4 regions of the Klebsiella planticola genome follow, and region 1 is predicted to be linked to each of the others. Evidence: predicted binding sites of a transcription regulator. Region 1 holds the regulator's gene; each other region holds the start of a gene.
The links. Region 1 encodes CRP, which controls carbon source genes, mostly activating them, when cyclic AMP is high. Its sites were predicted from a motif close to ATGTGANNNNNNTCACAT; they were not measured.

Region 1 (4,834 bases):
GTTGCGAGCATACAGCGGGCGCTGGGTACGCAGCACCCGGGCTATTCGGCTGAAGTGCCAGGCGCAGAACTGCCCTACCGGGTTGTCCGGATGCTGCCAGGCGATTTTCTCCAGCGCGCCGATTTGCTTATCCATATGAAAGCGTTGCGGGTAGCGGTGGTAGAGAATGTCATCGGCCAGCACCCGCAGGCGTGCGGCAACGGTTTGTGCGTTCCAGCGGATCACCGCCTCGGCATGGCTGCGCTCTACCAGTTTTTGTACTTCTTCGGGTTGGTGCAGGCTGACGGAGATATGTTCCTGCAAATCCAGCGCCATCTGAAATGCCCGCAGCAGGCGCTTGTGGTCATTGCGCTAGTTCGCCGCCAGCATATGCATCTGCTGGTAGCATTGGGTGATCAGGTCCACCACCTTCTGCTGGCGCGTGAGCAGCGGCGGCAGTGAAGTGGTGGGATCGATATGCTGGGTCAGCAGGCTGTATTTGGCTTCGCAGTAGTTAGCCAGCTCGCGATAAAGCAGGCTCAGCGATTCGCGCAGCGGCTGCTCGCGCCATAGCCAAAACCAGAACCAGTTAAACAGGCCGTACCACAGCGTCCCGAGGGCGTAGATCAGCAGTGGCTCCCAGACGGGCATGTTCCCGGCAAGGCTCAGGGTAAAGATTGCGGCAATTAACGACGCGGGCAGAAGCCTGGCGTGCAGAGAGCTGATCTCCGCCGTTACGCCCAGCAGTAGCGCCAGGCCGCTGAGAATCAAGGGCAGCGGGATATCCTGCTGAAGAAGAAGCTGGACCACCAGGCTACAGCCGGCAAACAGCGAGCCGCCAATAATCAGACGTTTAAAAAAGCGTTTGTGCGGCGTATCCAGACCGGCGACGTTACAGCAGGCGGGCACCAGCGAAAACAGCAGACCTTGCTGTAAGTGACCGAGGAGGAGACCGATTGCGACAGGCAAACACAACACCAGCGTTTGCCGCAGTGCATAGTTGACTTCCGGGTGGTAAATCAGCCTGCGCCACATAGAGGGAAAACAAAAACGGCGTGTTGCGCAAGCAACACGCCGTTTTATCGACTTAACGCGTACCGTATACGACGATAGTTTTACCGTGTGCGGAGATCAGGTTCTGATCTTCCAGCATCTTCAGGATACGGCCAACGGTCTCGCGGGAACAGCCAACGATCTGACCAATTTCCTGACGGGTAATTTTAATTTGCATACCATCAGGGTGGGTCATCGCATCCGGCTGTTTTGCCAGGTTCAACAGCGTCTGAGCGATGCGCCCGGTGACGTCGAGGAAGGCAAGGTTACCCACTTTTTCTGAGGTCACCTGCAGACGGCGAGCCATCTGCGACGACAGGCGCATCAGGATATCCGGGTTAACCTGAATGAGCTGACGGAATTTTTTGTAGGAGATTTCGGCCACTTCACATGCGGTTTTCGCACGTACCCAGGCGCTACGCTCCTGGCCTTCTTCAAACAAGCCTAATTCACCGATGAAATCGCCCTGGTTGAGGTAAGAGAGGATCATCTCTTTACCTTCTTCATCCTTGATGAGCACAGCCACAGAGCCTTTGACGATGTAGTACAACGTTTCTGCTTTTTCACCCTGGTGGATCAGCGTGCTTTTAGATGGGTACTTATGAATGTGGCAATGAGACAAGAACCATTCGAGGGTAGGGTCTGTTTGCGGTTTGCCAAGCACCATGCGCGGTTATCCTCTGTTATAAGCTATCTCCGGGTGCCGACACTACACGGCATCCGGGCATGCAATCGTATTGTTTCCCTATGCCTGGGAAACGGCTGGTGAGTTTTCTTCAGCCTGTAATGTGAACTCCTCTGCATACATGCAGTACATCAATGTAATACTGTAGCATCCCGACTGTTTTAGCATAGCTTTTGCCGCATGTCTCCTGGTGTCTCGCTTCAGCATGATGCAGGTCGCCTTCCGTTGCGAGAATTGTTATGTACGCGTAATCTGTCAGGAAAATTGCAACCTCGGAGTTAAATTTTATGCAAGCTCGTGTGAAATGGGTTGAAGGGTTAACCTTCATCGGAGAGTCGGCGTCAGGTCACCAGATTCTGATGGACGGCAACTCCGGAGATAAAGCGCCAAGCCCAATGGAGATGGTGCTGATGGCGGCGGGCGGATGTAGCGCGATCGATGTCGTGTCTATTTTGCAGAAAGGTCGTCACAACGTGACCAACTGTGAAGTCAAGCTGACGTCTGAACGTCGGGAAGAGGCGCCGCGCCTGTTTACCCATATCAACATGCATTTTATCGTCACCGGTAAGGAGCTGAAAGAGGCGGCCGTTTCCCGTGCGGTGGATCTGTCGGCGGAGAAATACTGCTCGGTGGCGCTGATGCTGCAAAAAGCGGTGAATATCACCCACACCTATGAAGTGGTGGAAGGCTAAGCAGCCTTCCCGGAGAGCGGCGCAAACGCCTTATCCGGGAGCCGTGAGTGAAGGACGAAAACCCCGCTTAGCGCCAGGCGCTCGGGGTTTTTTAACGTGGTTAACTGATTTTCTTCCCTTCCATCAGCCGTTCGACTAGCGGCGTCATGATGAGCTCCATCGCCAGCCCCATTTTCCCGCCAGGCACCACCAGCGTATTGATATGCGAGATAAACGACCCCTGCAGCATCGCCAGCAGCCAGGGGAAATCGATATCCTGCAGGTTGCGGAAATGGATCACCACAAAGCTTTCATCCAATGACGGAATGCCCTTCGCCGCAAACGGGTTGGAGGTGTCGACAGTGGGGACGCGCTGGAAGTTGATATGGGTGCGCGAAAACTGCGGCGTAATGAAGTTGATATAGTCTTCCATTGAACGGACCACGGAATCCATCACCGCTTCACGGGAGTGGCCGCGTTCACTGGTATCGCGGATGAGCTTCTGAATCCATTCCAGGTTGACGATAGGCACCACGCCGACCAGCAGGTCGACATTCTGCGCGACGTTATACTGCGGCGTAACAACCCCGCCGTGCAGCCCTTCATAAAACAGGACATCGGTCGGTTCCGGTAGCGGTTGCCACGGTGTGAATGTGCCCGGCACCTGATTCCACGGCACCGCCTCATCATAGGTATGCAAATACTTGCGCGACTGACCGCTACCGTTACGCCCGTACTCAAGGAAGGTGTTTTCCAACAGACCGAAGTCGTTGGCTTCCGGACCGAAGTAGCTGATGTGTTTCCCCTGATCGCGCGCTTTGCGGATCGCCATGTCCATTTCCGGGCGGGTATAGCGATGGAAGCTGTCGCCTTCCACCTCAGCGGCACGCAGGTTTAGCTGTGCGAAAATTTTACGAAAGGCGAGGCTGGTGGTCGTGGTTCCCGCGCCGCTGGAGCCCGTGACGGCAATCACCGGATGTTTGGCAGACATAACAACTCCCAGATTAAACGATGTGTGGCGCCGCCTTAGCCGTGAAACTGCTTGCGGGGCATGATGTTGACCGTCTCGTGCAGTTCTGACCACACCAGTACGGCTTCTCCGCTTTTCAATTGCTGTTTGACGTCGGCGACTTTATCCGCCAGCGAGCGTTCATGTTCACCATAATCGGTGCCTTCACGCAACACAAAGCTTTCGATCAGGTTATCCAGCGTTTCGGGATCCAGATCGTGCCAGGGAATAATCATTTTTGTGCTCCCAACCAACGGGTTAACCAGTCCGGGATACGCTTTTCCAGCCACATTTCCGGCTTGCGCAGCGTGCCGCCAACGAATCCGACGTGTCCGCCATTTTCTGTCAGCTGATACTCGACGTTTAGCGGGAGTTGCTCTTGCGGCGGAATGGAGTGGTGGTCCATAAAAGGATCGTCCTTCGCATGAATGATCAACGTCGGTTTAGTAATGTCGCTGAGCCGCGGCATTGCGCTACACTGGCGATAGTAGTCCAGCGCATCCGCAAATCCGTGAATCCGGGCAGTGATCATATCGTCAAACTCGCGGATGCGGCGCATACCTTTGAGCTGGCGCAGATCAACCGGTAGCGAGCCGGGATAGGCTTTCAGCTTACGCGCGGCGTTGGCCTTTAACAGATTGAGCAGATAACGTTGATAGACCCGGGAAAAGCCCTTGTCCATATGATAGCTGCAGGCTTCGAGCATGAACGGGGCTGAGACAATAACCGCGGCATCCAGCGGGACATTATCGCCTTCTTCGGCCAGCAGGCAGCCCAGCATATTGCCGCCCAGCGAATAGCCGACGGCGGCGGTCGGCACCGCACCCCATTCGCGTTGTAGCCAGTGCAGGAACCAGCTGCCATCTTCGGTTTCACCCGAATGATAGATGCGGTTATTGCGATTGGGTTCGCCGCTACAGCCGCGGAAATGCATCACCACGCCCAGCCAGCCGCGCTGCATGGCTGCATGGATAAGGCCATGAGCATAGGGGCTGTGCAGGCTGCCCTCCAGCCCGTGGAACACGACCAGTCGCGGTTTATGTTGCGCCCCGGCGGGGTCTTCGCTCCACGCCAGATCGACAAAATCACCGTCCGGGAGTTCAAGTCGCTGCCAGTGCGGCGTGAATCCCAGCTTACGGCGAATCAGGCGCGGCAGCATGGTCTGCAGATGACGATTGCCCACGCCGCGCATAGGGTGAAACTCGCGCGAGTCGTCTTCGGGGGGCGTCATTTCTGTGGGGGTGATTTCAACCATAGCACCAGAGCAGTTAATCATCTTATAAAACAGTATACCGCGCATGAAGTGCGCAGGTTATCCAATATGTGGTCTTGCGGCCTGCGCTATAGGTTACACGAAATTGAAGCCGGATGAGGACTGCTCTTGCGGGATAAGGATGACCCGCTACCCGGGAGGGCTGGAAGGGGAAACGGCCCCGC
Region 2 (4,834 bases), 1.3 Mb from region 1:
CTTCAATGAACGCCAGGTGTCGATGCGACGCTTCACGCGCCTGCTCCGGCTCTCCGGCGATTATCGCCTCGAAAATACGAGTGCGATGATTGCTGACCTGCGGAAGCATCTCCCGACGGGCATACAACAATTCAAAGTTCTGACGAACGTTTTGCGCGAGCATCGGCTCCATGCAGCGTAGCAGATGGAGCAGCACGACATTGTGCGCCGCTTCGGTGACGGCAATTTGATACTGGACGACGGCGTCAGATTCGGCGTCAAGGTCGCCAGACTGCTGAGCCCGTTCGATAGCCTGATGCAGCTCGCGAATACGTTCGCGGTCAGCATCATTGCTGCGTAGCGCCGCGTAATAAGCCGCGATGCCTTCCAGCGCGTGGCGGGTTTCCAGCAGATCAAATTGGGATTCAGGGTGATCGGACAGTAGCTCGACCAGCGGGTCGCTGAAGCTCTGCCACAGGCTGCTCTGTACAAAAGTTCCACCGCCCTGGCGACGAAGCAACAAGCCCTTGGCTTCGAGGCGTTGAATCGCCTCACGCAGCGAGGGGCGGGAAACGTCGAACTGTTTGGCCAGTTCGCGTTCAGGCGGGAGTTTTTCACCGGGGCGTAAGGTCCCCTCAAGGATTAAAAACTCAAGCTGCTGCTCTATCACATCAGATAGTTTTGGTTGGCGGATTTTGCTGTAGGCCATATTCCCTGTCTCTGCCATTAGCCCGTAGTCAATTGGTCTTACCAATTCGCAGTTCGTAGCGGTAAAGTAACAAAGTATTCACCTTCTGTCCATACAGGTTTTGATTGAAATCAGGAAACCACGCACATTTTAACAACCTTACAGAAATAACATTTCAGAATTGTAACTTCACACAAATGATGTGTTTACCCCATAAGAGGTAGCGTTAACGTTTATGAAACGAAAAATTAGGCTATCTGAACCGATTCAACTCAGCAAAACTCAATTAATTATTCATAAATAGTGAATATTCAGCCACCTCGGGCGAATTGCTTTCACCGGCCTGCTATTTACAAATGGTTTCTTTTTGCTCGCTTCGTCATCATCCCTTCATAAAGCAGGTGCATTCACCCGCGCTTATCACTATTCTCGGTGAGACGAAAGGCCTTTTGGTGTTTTTATGTTTCGCCTTCCGTAAAGAAATCAATACGAAAACGGAATTTCGCAATTACACCACACAACAATATGTAAGCTGAATCAATCAGGACAGAGCTGACCAAAACGCCCTTGAATTTAGATAGCTATGCTATCTGGCAGGGACAGACAACGAAGCAGTAGCCTGAAGGACGACGCGTATAAACATAATAACCACACACGAGGTTTCATGATGGAAGGTCAACAGCATGGCGATCGGCTCAAGCGCGGCCTGAAAAACCGCCATATTCAGCTTATTGCTCTGGGCGGCGCTATCGGCACCGGCCTGTTTCTGGGCAGTGCATCCGTTATTCAGTCCGCCGGCCCCGGGATTATTCTGGGCTATGCGATCGCCGGTTTTATCGCCTTCCTGATCATGCGTCAGCTGGGTGAGATGGTCGTAGAAGAGCCGGTGGCAGGTTCATTCAGTCATTTTGCGTATAAATACTGGGGCGGTTTTGCCGGCTTTGCTTCCGGTTGGAACTACTGGGTACTGTACGTTCTGGTGGCCATGGCCGAGTTGACCGCCGTCGGGAAATATATTCAGTTCTGGTGGCCCGAAATCCCAACCTGGGTGTCCGCCGCGGTGTTCTTTATTGCCATCAATGCTATTAACCTGACCAACGTGAAAGTGTTTGGTGAAATGGAGTTCTGGTTCGCCATTATTAAAGTGGTGGCCGTTGTGGCGATGATTCTGTTTGGCGGCTGGCTGCTGTTCAGCGGCAACGGCGGCCCGCAGGCAACCGTACGCAACCTGTGGGACCAGGGCGGGTTCCTGCCGCATGGCTTCACCGGGCTGGTGATGATGATGGCGATTATCATGTTCTCATTTGGTGGTCTGGAGCTGGTCGGGATCACGGCTGCTGAAGCGGATAATCCGGAACAGAGCATCCCAAAAGCCACCAACCAGGTTATCTACCGTATCCTGATTTTCTATGTGGGCTCGCTGGCCGTTCTGCTTTCACTGCTGCCGTGGACGCGCGTCACCGCAGACACCAGTCCGTTTGTACTGATCTTCCACGAGCTGGGTGATACCTTTGTGGCCAACGCCCTGAACGTCGTGGTGCTGACCGCTGCGCTGTCCGTGTATAACAGCTGCGTATACTGCAACAGCCGCATGTTGTTCGGCCTGGCCCAGCAGGGGAACGCCCCGAAAGCGCTGATGAGCGTTGATAAGCGCGGCGTGCCGGTCAATACCATTCTGGTCTCTGCCGTGGTCACCGCGCTGTGCGTCCTGATTAACTACTTCGCACCGGAGTCGGCCTTTGGCCTGCTCATGGCGCTGGTGGTCTCCGCGCTGGTGATTAACTGGGCGATGATTAGCCTGGCGCATATGAAGTTCCGTCGCGCTAAGCAGCAGCAGGGCGTGGTTTCACGCTTCCCGGCGCTGTTTTACCCGGTCGGCAACTGGGTCTGCCTGCTGTTCATGGTGGCGGTGCTGGTGATTATGCTGATGACGCCGGGCATGGCGATTTCCGTTTACCTGATCCCGGTATGGATTGCGATTCTGGGTATCGGCTATCTGTTTAAACAGAAAAGCGCCAGCGCACTAAAAGCACAATAATACATCTCCCTATTCTGTGCCCGTCCCGTCATGGCGGGCACAGAGCATTGTTATCTGGTTCACACTTTCCCTTCCACAGTCGTTTTATCCATATCGTCGACCTGATACTGCAACGCATTTATCGGTGATTGCGCAAATAATTCTCTCCATACCGCAACGGGGAGATCTCCAGATGGCAGGCAATAAACTTTCAGTGAGAGAAAAGATTGGCTATGGGATGGGCGATGCCGGATGCAACATCATATTTGGCGCCATCATGCTGTTTGTTAACTACTTTTACACCGATATTTTTGGCCTCGCGCCAGCGTTAGTGGGCGTTTTGTTACTCTCCGTACGCGTCATCGATGCTGTGACCGACCCAATCATGGGCGCCATGGCCGATCGTACGCGCAGTAAATATGGCCGCTTCCGTCCATGGCTGCTGTGGATGGCCTTCCCCTACGCGCTGTTCAGCGTCCTGATGTTCACCACGCCGGAATGGACCTATCACAGCAAAGTTATCTATGCCTTCGTCACCTACTTCCTGCTCTCGCTGACCTATACCGCGATTAACATTCCCTACTGCTCGTTAGGCAGCGTGATTACTAACGATCCGCAGGAGCGCGTCGCCTGCCAGTCGTATCGTTTTGTTATGGTCGGTATCGCCACGCTGCTGCTGTCGCTGACGCTGCTGCCGATGGCCGACTGGTTCGGTGGCGCTGATAAAGCCAAAGGTTATCAGATGGCGATGACCGTACTGGCTGCAATTGGTATGTGTATGTTTTTATTCTGCTTTGCCACCGTCCGTGAACGCGTGCGCCCGGCGGTGCAGACCCATGATGAACTGAAGCAAGACTTTAAGGACGTCTGGAAAAACGATCAGTGGGTTCGCATCCTGCTGTTAACGCTGTGCAACGTCTGCCCCGGGTTTATCCGCATGGCCGCCACCATGTACTACGTGACCTGGGTCATGCAGCAAAGCACCCACTTTGCGACGCTGTTTATCAGCCTCGGCGTCGTCGGGATGATGATCGGCAGTATGCTGGCAAAAGTACTGACCGATCGCTGGTGTAAGCTGCAGGTCTTCTTCTGGACCAATATCGCCCTGGCGATTTTCTCCTGCGCGTTCTACTTCTTCGACCCACATGCCACCATGATGATTATGGCGCTCTACTTCCTGCTCAACATCCTGCATCAGATCCCGTCTCCGCTGCACTGGTCCCTGATGGCTGACGTCGATGATTACGGCGAGTGGAAAACCGGCAAACGCATCACCGGGATCAGCTTCTCCGGTAATCTTTTCTTCCTGAAAGTCGGGCTGGCGGTAGCGGGCGCGATGGTCGGTTTCCTGCTCTCCTGGTACGGTTACGATGCCGGTGCTAAAGAGCAGAGCGCCTCGGCGGTAAACGGTATCGTGCTGCTGTTCAGCATCATTCCGGGTATTGGCTACCTGATTACCGCAGGCGTCGTACGGATGCTGAAGGTCAACCGCGAGTTTATGTGCCAAATCCAGGCGGACCTGGAAAAACGTCGCGCTAACTATGAGGAACTCAATACCTGGCAGGATCTCAAAACCAGTGAACACATAAGGAAAGCTTGATGAGCAACTGGCCTAATCCGTTTATTGAACAACGCGCGGACCCCTATATTCTGCGCCATCAGGATCACTACTATTTTATCGCCTCGGTCCCGGAATATGACCGGCTGGAGATTCGTCGCGCGGCGACGCTGGAAGGCCTGCGCGAAGCGCCGCCGGTGGTGGTCTGGCGTAAACCGGAGAGCGGCCCGATGAGCCAGCTCATCTGGGCACCGGAACTGCATGAAATTGACGGGAAATGGTATATCTATTTTGCCGCCGCTCACACCCACGACCTGGACCAACTCGGGATGTTCCAGCACCGGATGTTTGTCCTCGAATGTGCCGACAGCGACCCGCTCAGCGGCCAGTGGGTTGAAAAAGGTCAGGTAAAAACGCCCTTCGATACCTTTGCGCTGGATGCCACCACCTTTCAGCATCAGGGCAGGCGGTGGTATCTGTGGGCGCAGAAAGCCCCACATATTGCAGGCAATTCCAACCTCTATCTGGCGGAGCTGGCAAACCCGTGGACGCTAAAAGGTGAGCCTGTAATGCTGAGCAAACCGGAGTTTGA
Region 3 (4,834 bases), 570 kb from region 1:
CGATTAAAGACGACGGAAAAGTAGTTGCTGTCTTCAAATCCGCACTGCATCGCAATGTCACCAATCAAGCGTTCGGTGTGCTGCAATAAATACTGCGCGTGGCAGATACGCAGCTGACGCAGGTAATGGTTGATCGTCATCCCGGTCTGCTGGCGAAACTGCTGACGCAGCGCACGCTCGCCGCACCCTTCCCGCTCGCAAAACAGCTCGAGAATAAAAGGTCGGTTCAGGCTGCCGGCCAGTTCGGTCAGCAGCTTGTCGAGGAGCGTTTCGCTTTGGGTCGCCGCCCGGTTATCGGTCGCATAGCGGTGGCGATGAAGAATCAATACCAGCTGCGCAAACAGCAGCTCGGCCATGTTATTAGCCTGCGCATCGCCGCGGGCGCTCTCCTGCTCCAGCTGAGTAATCACCTGGCGAACCTGGGCCATACCAGAACTGCCGATCCGCCAGTGCGGCATCCACGACGTCCCAAACAAACCGGGAATATGGGTCGCCCAGTCAAAGTTAAGCCGCAGACGATCCGGGCAATAGATGACGTTTTGCAGAACTAAATCATTCACCGAGGCGTAGGAGTGTTTGTCTTCGGCGCGAATATAAAACAGATCGCCACGGGTAATGCGCCATGGGCGATCGTTCAGGACATGCAGGCCATTTCCCCGCCATACCAGCACCAGTTCGCAGAACTCGTGGGTATGCTCGGCGAAGACATTTTGCGGATAACGGTCGGCAACCGCTACCGCCTGAGAAGGAGAGGCAAAAAACTCATCTTTGCGCAGAATCAGCTGACCAGCCACTACCAGAACTCCACCGCCAATAACGGTTTATTATTCGCGTTTTTGCTCGCTAAAACGTTGACTGCTCTCGCGTTACTGAAGAATGGCGTCCCGTCCCTGGCGAATATCGCGCGGCGACCAGGAAAACTCGCGGCGAAAAAGCGTCGAAAAGTGGTTACTGTCGCCGAAACCGCAGCGATAGGCGATATCCGTGATGCTCTCATCGCTATGGCGTAGCAGGTGACGCGCCTTCATCAGTCGCACCCGATTGAGGTAGCGCTGTGGCGTCAGGCCGGTCTGTTGCTTCAACTGGCGATGTAACGTTCTCAGCGACAGGGAAAACTTAGCCGCCACCTCCTCCCAACAGACCTCCTCGGCGAAGTGATCTTCCAGCCAGGCCATCAGCTGATTCAGCCGCGCTTCGTTGCCGACCGCCCCTTCCGCGAGGCTGCTTTTACGCAGCAGGACCAGCAGTTGCATAAAGAGAATCTCCCGTCCGGCGAGCGTATGCATATCCGGTTCGAGACCGATATCTTCCATTTGTCCGACGATCTGCCGTACCTGCTGCAGCACGGTCTGGTTCACCCGCCAGTGAGAAAGGTAATTTCCCTCTTGCTCCTGCGGTAACAGCTGATTGACGCCATTCAGAAAGCGAAAGGCATCCGGCGCGCGGTAGAGCACGTTCGTCAGGCATAAATTGTCCGTATGTTCATAGAGATGACGATCGTGATCGCGAATAAAGCACACCGAACCGCCGCTGATGGTATAGGGCTGGCCGTTAAACACATGAATCCCCGTACCGTGCTCAACGATGACGATTTCATGGAAATCGTGATGATGTTCCGGGAACGCCGCCTGAGGGAGACGTGGCTCAATGGCCACAGCAGAAGTCCCGGACTTAAAGAAATCCACGCTGTGCAAGATGGTCATAACGGCGCCCTCGAAATGAGAAATGTTATCAATCAGTGTCACAAATAGTAATTAAGGGTCCGCAATCCGGCCTTCAATTTTTGACCGCAAAATTCGTAAAACCTGCCGCTTTTTCAAGAAACAGCCGGAAAGATCGGGAACTGCGGACAACATCACATCCTCTTCCCTGACGCTCATGAAGAGAAACTGTGACCTCCCTCACGGTCATCTTTGCTTTCTTGCCAGCCGCCTGTTTTCCCTGTCAGTGGCAAGAAGGTGCGCGATTCACGACTTTTTTAGACTGCTGACAATGATTTTTACAAGGATCTCCCCATGAGCTTTCGTCATTGTGTAGCCGTTGATTTAGGCGCCTCCAGCGGGCGGGTGATGCTTGCCAGCTATGAATGCGGGCCGCGTACGCTAACGCTGCGCGAAATACACCGCTTTACCAATAGCCTGCAAAAGGTGGATGGCTACGACTGCTGGGATGTCGACCGTCTGGAAGGCGAAATTCGCCGCGGGCTGGTGAAGGTCTGCGAGCAGGGTATCCTCATCGACAGTATCGGTATTGATACCTGGGGCGTGGATTATGTCCTGCTGGATAAGCACGGCGAACGCGTGGGCCTGCCGGTCTCCTATCGTGACTCACGTACCCATGGCCTGATGCACCATGCCGAAGAGCAGATAGGCCGCGCCGAGATCTACCACCGTAGCGGCATTCAGTTTATGTCCTTCAATACCCTTTACCAGCTCCGCGCGCTGGTTGAACAGCAGCCGGAGCTGGTCAGCCAGGTTTCGCATGCGCTGCTGATCCCTGACTATTTCAGCTTTCGCCTCACCGGCAATCTGAACTGGGAATACACCAACGCCACCACCACCCAGTTGATCAATATTAACAGCGATAGCTGGGATGAAGAGCTGTTGAACTGGAGCGGAGCGCCGCGCGAATGGTTCGGTACGCCGACGCATCCCGGTAACGTGATCGGTCACTGGATATGCCCGCAGGGCAACGCCATTCCGGTGGTGGCCGTCGCCAGCCACGATACCGCCAGCGCGGTGATCGCCGCGCCGTTGGCCAGCAAAAACGCCGCGTATCTCTCTTCCGGCACCTGGTCGCTGATGGGCTTTGAAAGCAAAACTCCCTACACCGGCAGCGACGCGCTGCAGGCGAATATCACCAATGAAGGTGGCGCCGAAGGGCGCTATCGGGTGCTGAAAAATATCATGGGCCTCTGGCTGCTACAGCGGGTGCTGAAAGAACAAAACATCAGCGACCTGTCGGCGCTGATCGCCCGTACCGCTCCTCTTCCGGCCTGCCGTTTCGTCATTGACTGCAACGACGAACGCTTTATCAATCCGGCCAATATGAGCGCCGAAATTCAGTCCGCCTGTCGCGAGTCCGGGCAGCCGGTTCCCGGCGATGACGCCGAACTGGCGCGCTGTATTTTCGACAGCCTGGCCCTGCTCTACGCCCGCGTACTCCGCGAACTGGCCCAACTCCGCGGCCAGCCGTTCAGCCAGCTGCATATTGTCGGCGGCGGCTGCCAGAACGCGCTGCTTAATCAGCTGTGCGCCGACGCCTGCGGCATCACGGTGGTTGCCGGGCCCGTAGAGGCCTCTACGCTGGGCAATATCGGCATCCAACTGATGACCCTGGACGAATTGAATAACGTCGACGATTTCCGTCAGGTGGTATGCCGCAATGCCGCGCTTACCACCTTTACCCCCAATCCTGAACATGAAATTGCCCGTTTCGTGGCGCAGTTTCAGCCACAACAGACTAAGGAGCTTTGCGCATGACCACTCAACTTGAACAAGCCTGGGATATTGCTAAACAGCGCTACGCTGCCGTTGGCGTGGATGTCGAGGAGGCCCTGCGTCAACTGGACCGGCTACCCGTTTCGATGCACTGCTGGCAGGGCGATGACGTCGCCGGCTTCGAAAACCCGGAAGGGAGCTTAACGGGCGGGATTCAGGCCACGGGGAACTATCCGGGCAAAGCCCGGAACGCTGGCGAGCTGCGCGCCGACCTTGAGCAGGCGCTGAGCCTGATTCCGGGGCCGAAACGCCTGAATCTGCACGCGCTCTATCTGGAATCAGACACGCCGGTGGCGCGCAATGAAATCAAACCACAACACTTCCGCAACTGGGTTGAGTGGGCCAAAACCAATAAGCTGGGGCTGGATTTTAACCCCTCCTGTTTCTCCCACCCGCTGAGCGCCGATGGTTTTACTCTGTCGCACGCCAACGACGAAATCCGCCAGTTCTGGATCGATCACTGTAAAGCCAGCCGCCGTATCTCGGCCTGGTTCGGCGAGCAGCTGGGCACCCCGTCGGTGATGAATATCTGGATCCCGGACGGCATGAAAGATATTACCGTTGACCGCTTTGCCCCGCGCCAGCGTCTGCTCAATGCGCTCGATGAGGTCATCAGCGAAAAACTCGACCCGGCGCATCATATCGATGCCGTAGAGAGCAAACTGTTCGGTATCGGCGCGGAAAGCTACACCGTCGGCTCCAACGAGTTCTACATGGGATACGCCACCAGCCGCCAGACCGCGCTGTGCCTCGATGCCGGCCACTTCCACCCGACGGAAGTCATCTCCGACAAAATCTCCGCCGCCATGCTGTATATCCCTCGGCTGCTGCTGCACGTCAGCCGTCCGGTGCGCTGGGACAGTGACCACGTCGTGCTGCTGGATGACGAAACCCAGGCGATCGCCAGCGAAATCATCCGTCACAACCTGTTCGACCGCGTGCACATCGGTCTCGATTTCTTCGACGCCTCGATTAACCGCATCGCGGCGTGGGTGATTGGCACCCGCAACATGAAGAAAGCGCTGCTGCGCGCCCTGCTGGAACCGACGGAACAGCTGCGCCAGCTGGAAGCTGACGGTGACTACACCGCCCGTCTGGCTCTGCTGGAAGAGCAGAAGTGCCTGCCATGGCAGGCCGCCTGGGAGATGTACTGCCAGCGTCATGATACCCCGGCCGGTAGCCAGTGGCTGGATAGCGTGCGGGCTTACGAAAAAGCGGTTCTGAACCAGCGCAGATAATGCCGGATTTTCCCCGGGTCGCGGCTGACGCCTTACCCGGGCTACGGATCGGCGAATTCTGCTCATCCGGATAAGCCGTTTACGACGCCATCACAG
Region 4 (4,834 bases), 1.2 Mb from region 1:
CGGCGGCGCAACGTTTTGGGTTTCGATATGCAGATCAAGTCCCTGACGGTTGATGCGTACCAGACCTTCCGCAATACGCATCACGCCCTTGACGCGGGCAACCGGCGCCAGACGAGCCCACTCAAGCAGGCCAATCGTATCAAAGGTTGTATCGGCATCAAAAATCCAGCCGCAGGCCTGGTAACCCTGACCGCTGTTGAGGCTCCGGCGCCAGCGCTGGTGGGCCGGCAGGCTGAGCGCGGCCAGACCTTTTTTCTGCCCGTGGCTGTGCGCATGTTCGGCACTTTCCGGCAGCGGTGTGAGATTCAGGCGCGGTAAATCCAGCAACTGCGGGTCGATATTGCCGTGGGTGGCGCCAATATGCAGACGCTCGCCCGCGTGCTCCTGCCACCAGGCGTCAAAGGCCCGTTCGCTTTCTGCCGTCATCCGGTCCGTTTTATTGCTGATAATGACATCGGCCGCCGCCAGCTGATCGCGGAAGTTGGCGTTCGCCATCACTTTACTGTCCAGCAGCTGGCGGGGATCGAGCACGCACAGGGTGGCGCGAAGATCGATCCACGGCTCGTAGACGGCGGCGGTCAGAATATCGAGAATTTGTTTGGGATGGCCGAGCCCGGTAGGCTCAATCAGCAGACGATCCGGTTTCCCCTGGCGCAGCAGGGTATTCAACCCAACCTGCATCGGCAGGCCGTTGACGCAGCACATACAGCCGCCGGGAATTTCTTTGAGTAGCGCGCCGCTATCGGCGAGCAAAGCGCCATCGATACCCACTTCGCCAAACTCATTAACCAGCACGGCCCATTTTTCATCTGCAGGCTTGTGGGCTAGCAGATGAAGAATCGAGGTCGTTTTACCGCTGCCGAGAAACCCCGTGATCAAGTTGGTTTTGGTCACATTTTCTCCAGGATACAAATGTAATGTTGTAACAGTTGGGACTATCCTGACGAAAAAAAGGGGAAAAGAGAAGGGCTACGGCGGACAGAAAAGAATTCTGTCCGCTAAAGAGCAGCAATTGTTAAATCCCGGGCACGTTGGCGATGGCCTGGCGGGCACCGACGGCAGAAAGCTGACGCCAGGCGGCGGTGATGTGATCCACAAACAGCGTATTGCGCGGCAGATCGCGACCAAAGATTTCTTCCAGTGAGAGCAGGGCGCTGACGCGTTCCTCGTCGCGGCTGCCGGCAACCAGAGCCTGAATCTTCTCGCTCAGCGGGTCGCGAACATCAATAGCCTGACCGGCATCATCTATACCGCTGACGTAGCGCATCCAGCCTGCCACCCCGAGCGCCAGCAACGGCCAGCGGCTACCGCGCTGCAGGTGAACGCGAATACCGTCAAGCATACGTTGCGGAAGCTTCTGACTACCGTCCATCGCTATCTGCCAGGTGCGATGTTTAAGCGCTGGATTACTAAAGCGTGCGATCAGGCTGTCGGCATAGTGCGTCAGATTGACGCCTTCGATAGCAAGAGTCGGGGCTTGTTCGTCAAGCATCAGCCGGCGAGCGGCGCTGCGCAGCACCTCGTCCTGCATGCAGTCACTGATATGCGCATTGCCGGCAAGGTAGCCGAGCCAGGCAAGGAAGGAGTGGCTGCCGTTGAGCATCCGCAGCTTCATCTGTTCCCACGGCAGCACATTATCGGTCATCTGGGCGCCGGCGATTTCCCACGCCGGGCGGCCCGCCACGAAGTTATCCTCAATGACCCATTGAATAAATGGCTCACAGCTGATGGCGCAAGGGTCTTCTACGCCGAGCGTGGCGCTGATTTCAGCCAGCGATTCATCGGTAGCGGCAGGCACGATACGGTCAACCATGGTGCCGGGAAAACTGACGTGTTCAGCAATCCACTGCGCCAGTTCGGGGGCGCGCTTTTCCGCCATGCCCAGAACCGCATTTTTCACCACGTGACCGTTATCAGGAATATTATCGCAGGAGAGTACCGTAAACGGCGGCAGGCCGCGTTCGCGGCGGCGAGACAGGGCTTCAACCAGTATTCCCGGCACCGACTGCGGCAGCGCGGGATGCTCCAGATCGTGAATAATGCGCGGCTGCGTCAGGTCCAGCGTGCCGCTGGCGGGATCGATGCAGTAGCCTTTCTCCGTAATGGTGAGTGAGACAATGGCCACCTGCGGTTCGCAGAATTTTTCAATGATCGCGGGCAGAGAGTCCAGCTTTGCATTCAGACATTCATGAACGGCGCCCACGACAATCGGCTGGTTGCCGTGCGCGCCTTTTTCCAGCACGGTGAACAGGTGGTCCTGCTGACGGAGCTGGCTCATCAGTCGGTCGCCGCTGAACAGGCTAATTTCGCAGATCCCCCAGTCTCCGCCGCTGGCGTTCAGCACCCGATCGGTAAGCAGGGCCTGATGAGCGCGATGAAACGCCCCGAAGCCGAAGTGCACAATGCGCGAGCGCAGCTGGCTGCGATCGTACTGAGGAAGCTGCACGCCTTCTGGCAGCGTAGCGGTAGCAATAGTTGTCATTCTTTACACACCTGATTAACCAATGATTAACAATGCCAGTGTAAAGTTATATGACAACAAATTAAATTGGTGAGCCGTATTTATACGCTTAGTGTGAGCTGGATCAATCAATTTAGCGGGATAAATTGATCCCTGTCGAGAAGCCTGTATGGTAGTCATCATTGATGTTTGTGTTATTGGTATAACAACTTTGAGAGGGCATAGCGATGGAACAAACCTGGCGTTGGTATGGACCGAACGATCCGGTGTCGCTTGATGATGTACGGCAGGCTGGCGCGACGGGTGTGGTCACTGCGCTGCACCATATTCCTAATGGTCAAGTCTGGCCGGTTGACGAAATTAAACAGCGTCAGGCGCTGCTGGCGGAAAAAGGGCTGACGTGGTCGGTCGTGGAAAGTATCCCGGTACACGAAGAGATCAAAACCCAAAGCGGGCAGTGTGCGACCTGGATAGCCAACTACCAGCAGAGCATTCGCAACCTGGCGGCCTGCGGGATTGATACCGTGTGCTATAACTTCATGCCAATTCTCGACTGGACGCGCACTGACCTTGAGTACCAACTGCCGGACGGTTCGAAAGCATTGCGTTTTGACCAAATCGCGTTTGCCGCTTTTGAGTTACATATCCTGAAGCGCCCTGGCGCCGAGGCAGATTACAGTGAAGAGGAGCAGCGCCAGGCGCAGGCTCGTTTTGCGGCGATGAGCGCAGCGGATATTGAAAAGCTGACCCGCAATATTATTGCCGGCCTGCCGGGAGCGGAAGAGGGCTATACCCTCGAACAGTTCCGCGCACGCCTGGCGGAATACGATCATATTGATAAAGCGCAGCTGCGTGAAAATATGGCCGTCTTCCTGCGCGCTATCGTGCCGGTTTGTGAAGAGGTGGGCGTGCGGCTGGCCGTTCACCCGGACGATCCGCCGCGCCCGATCCTTGGCCTGCCGCGTATCGTTTCGACCATCGAAGATATGCAGTGGCTGAAAGAGACCGTGGACAGCATCAACAACGGCTTTACGATGTGCACCGGTTCTTACGGCGTGCGTGCCGATAACGATCTGGTGAAAATGGTCGAAACCTTCGGCGACAGGATCCACTTTACCCATCTGCGTTCGACCTGCCGTGAAGAGAACCCAAAAACGTTCCACGAAGCGGCGCATTTAACCGGTGACGTTAATATGGTGGCGGTGGTGGATGCGATTCTGAGCGAAGAGCTGCGCCGCAAGCATGCGGGCGATCTGCGTCCGATTCCGTTCCGTCCGGACCATGGCCATCAGATGCTGGACGATCTGCGTAAGAAAACCAACCCGGGCTATTCGGCGATTGGTCGCCTGAAGGGGATGGCGGAAGTACGCGGCGTTGAGCTGGCGCTGAAGATGACGAAGTATCCGGAACTGCTGTAATTCTGGCCGCGGAAAAATACAAAGGACAGCCTCTGGCTGTCCTTTTTGGTCTTACTGCCCGGCCGATGCGACGGGGGGGCTGGACAGGGCGTTTCCACCCTTATCCGACATGACGCGATCTTAGTCCGCGCGACCCATATAGCGGCTTTCTTCGATATGGATACGAATTTTCTCGCCGGTGGTCAGGTATTCCGGAACCTGAATCACCAGGCCGGTGCTCAGGGTCGCCGGTTTGGTGCGCGAGCTTGCCGAGGCGCCTTTAATGCCCGGTGCGGTTTCCACGATTTCCAGATCCACGGTCTGCGGCAGCTCCAGCGCCAGCAGCTGGCCATCCCAGGTCAGAACCTGCATGTCAGGCATGCCGCCTTCCGGAATGAACAGCAGCTCTTCTTCAATCTGCTCTTTGGTGAAGGTGTATGGCGTGTAATCTTCTTTATCCATAAACACATACTCGTTGCCGTCAACATAGGAGAAGTCAACGAAACGGCGGGTCAGGGTAACGGTATCAACGATATCGTCGCCTTTAAAGCGCTCTTCCACTTTCAGGCCGGTACGTACATCAGAGAAACGCATTTTGTACAGCGTTGCTGCGCCACGGGCGCTCGGCGACTGAATATCAATATTTTTTACAATCAGCAGCTTGCCGTTGTAATTCAGCACCATACCTTTTTTAATTTCATTCGCTCTTGGCATTGCAGTAATCCTGTCACTTAACGGTTCAAAAAATATCGCGTAAAACTACTCGTGCCGGGGCTTTCAGGCAAGCGGAATTCGCGAGTTTTGCTATCTCCGGACAAAACGTTTAGGCTGGGCCGTGAACCGCAACATCAAGAGAGTCATTTATGGAATGTCGTATCGATTGCGGTGCCTGCTGTATCGCTCCTTCTATCTCAAGCCCAATCCCCGGAATGCCTGACGGCAAGCCTGCTAACACGCGCTGCGTCCAGCTTTCGGA

Region 2: MC50_RS12710 (glycoside-pentoside-hexuronide (GPH):cation symporter) is a predicted target of CRP. The motif match lies at 2,753-2,770, and genes of this name have one in related genera.
Region 3: rhaB (rhamnulokinase) is a predicted target of CRP. The motif match lies at 1,844-1,861, and genes of this name have one in related genera.
Region 4: uxuA (mannonate dehydratase) is a predicted target of CRP. The motif match lies at 2,574-2,591, and genes of this name have one in related genera.

Annotation. Positions count from the first base shown of each region.
Region 1 covers NZ_CP026047.1:1,273,294-1,278,127, reverse strand. Annotated here, with positions in the region: partial or broken gene MC50_RS06295 (YccS/YhfK family putative transporter) at 1-1,014, opposite strand, end outside; gene crp (cAMP-activated global transcriptional regulator CRP) at 1,067-1,699, opposite strand; gene MC50_RS06285 (OsmC family protein) at 2,005-2,409, shown strand; gene MC50_RS06280 (phosphoribulokinase) at 2,510-3,379, opposite strand; gene MC50_RS06275 (YheU family protein) at 3,415-3,633, opposite strand; gene MC50_RS06270 (hydrolase) at 3,630-4,652, opposite strand.
Region 2 covers NZ_CP026047.1:2,622,925-2,627,758, reverse strand. Annotated here, with positions in the region: gene pdhR (pyruvate dehydrogenase complex transcriptional repressor PdhR) at 1-688, opposite strand, end outside; gene aroP (aromatic amino acid transporter AroP) at 1,332-2,705, shown strand; gene MC50_RS12710 (glycoside-pentoside-hexuronide (GPH):cation symporter) at 2,878-4,284, shown strand; gene MC50_RS12705 (glycoside hydrolase family 43 protein) at 4,284-4,834, shown strand, end outside.
Region 3 covers NZ_CP026047.1:1,838,677-1,843,510, reverse strand. Annotated here, with positions in the region: gene rhaR (HTH-type transcriptional activator RhaR) at 1-794, opposite strand, end outside; gene rhaS (HTH-type transcriptional activator RhaS) at 867-1,703, opposite strand; gene rhaB (rhamnulokinase) at 2,016-3,482, shown strand; gene rhaA (L-rhamnose isomerase) at 3,479-4,738, shown strand.
Region 4 covers NZ_CP026047.1:87,373-92,206, reverse strand. Annotated here, with positions in the region: gene MC50_RS00395 (CobW family GTP-binding protein) at 1-894, opposite strand, end outside; gene MC50_RS00390 (mannitol dehydrogenase family protein) at 1,016-2,482, opposite strand; gene uxuA (mannonate dehydratase) at 2,689-3,879, shown strand; gene yeiP (elongation factor P-like protein YeiP) at 4,000-4,572, opposite strand; gene MC50_RS00375 (YkgJ family cysteine cluster protein) at 4,722-4,834, shown strand, end outside.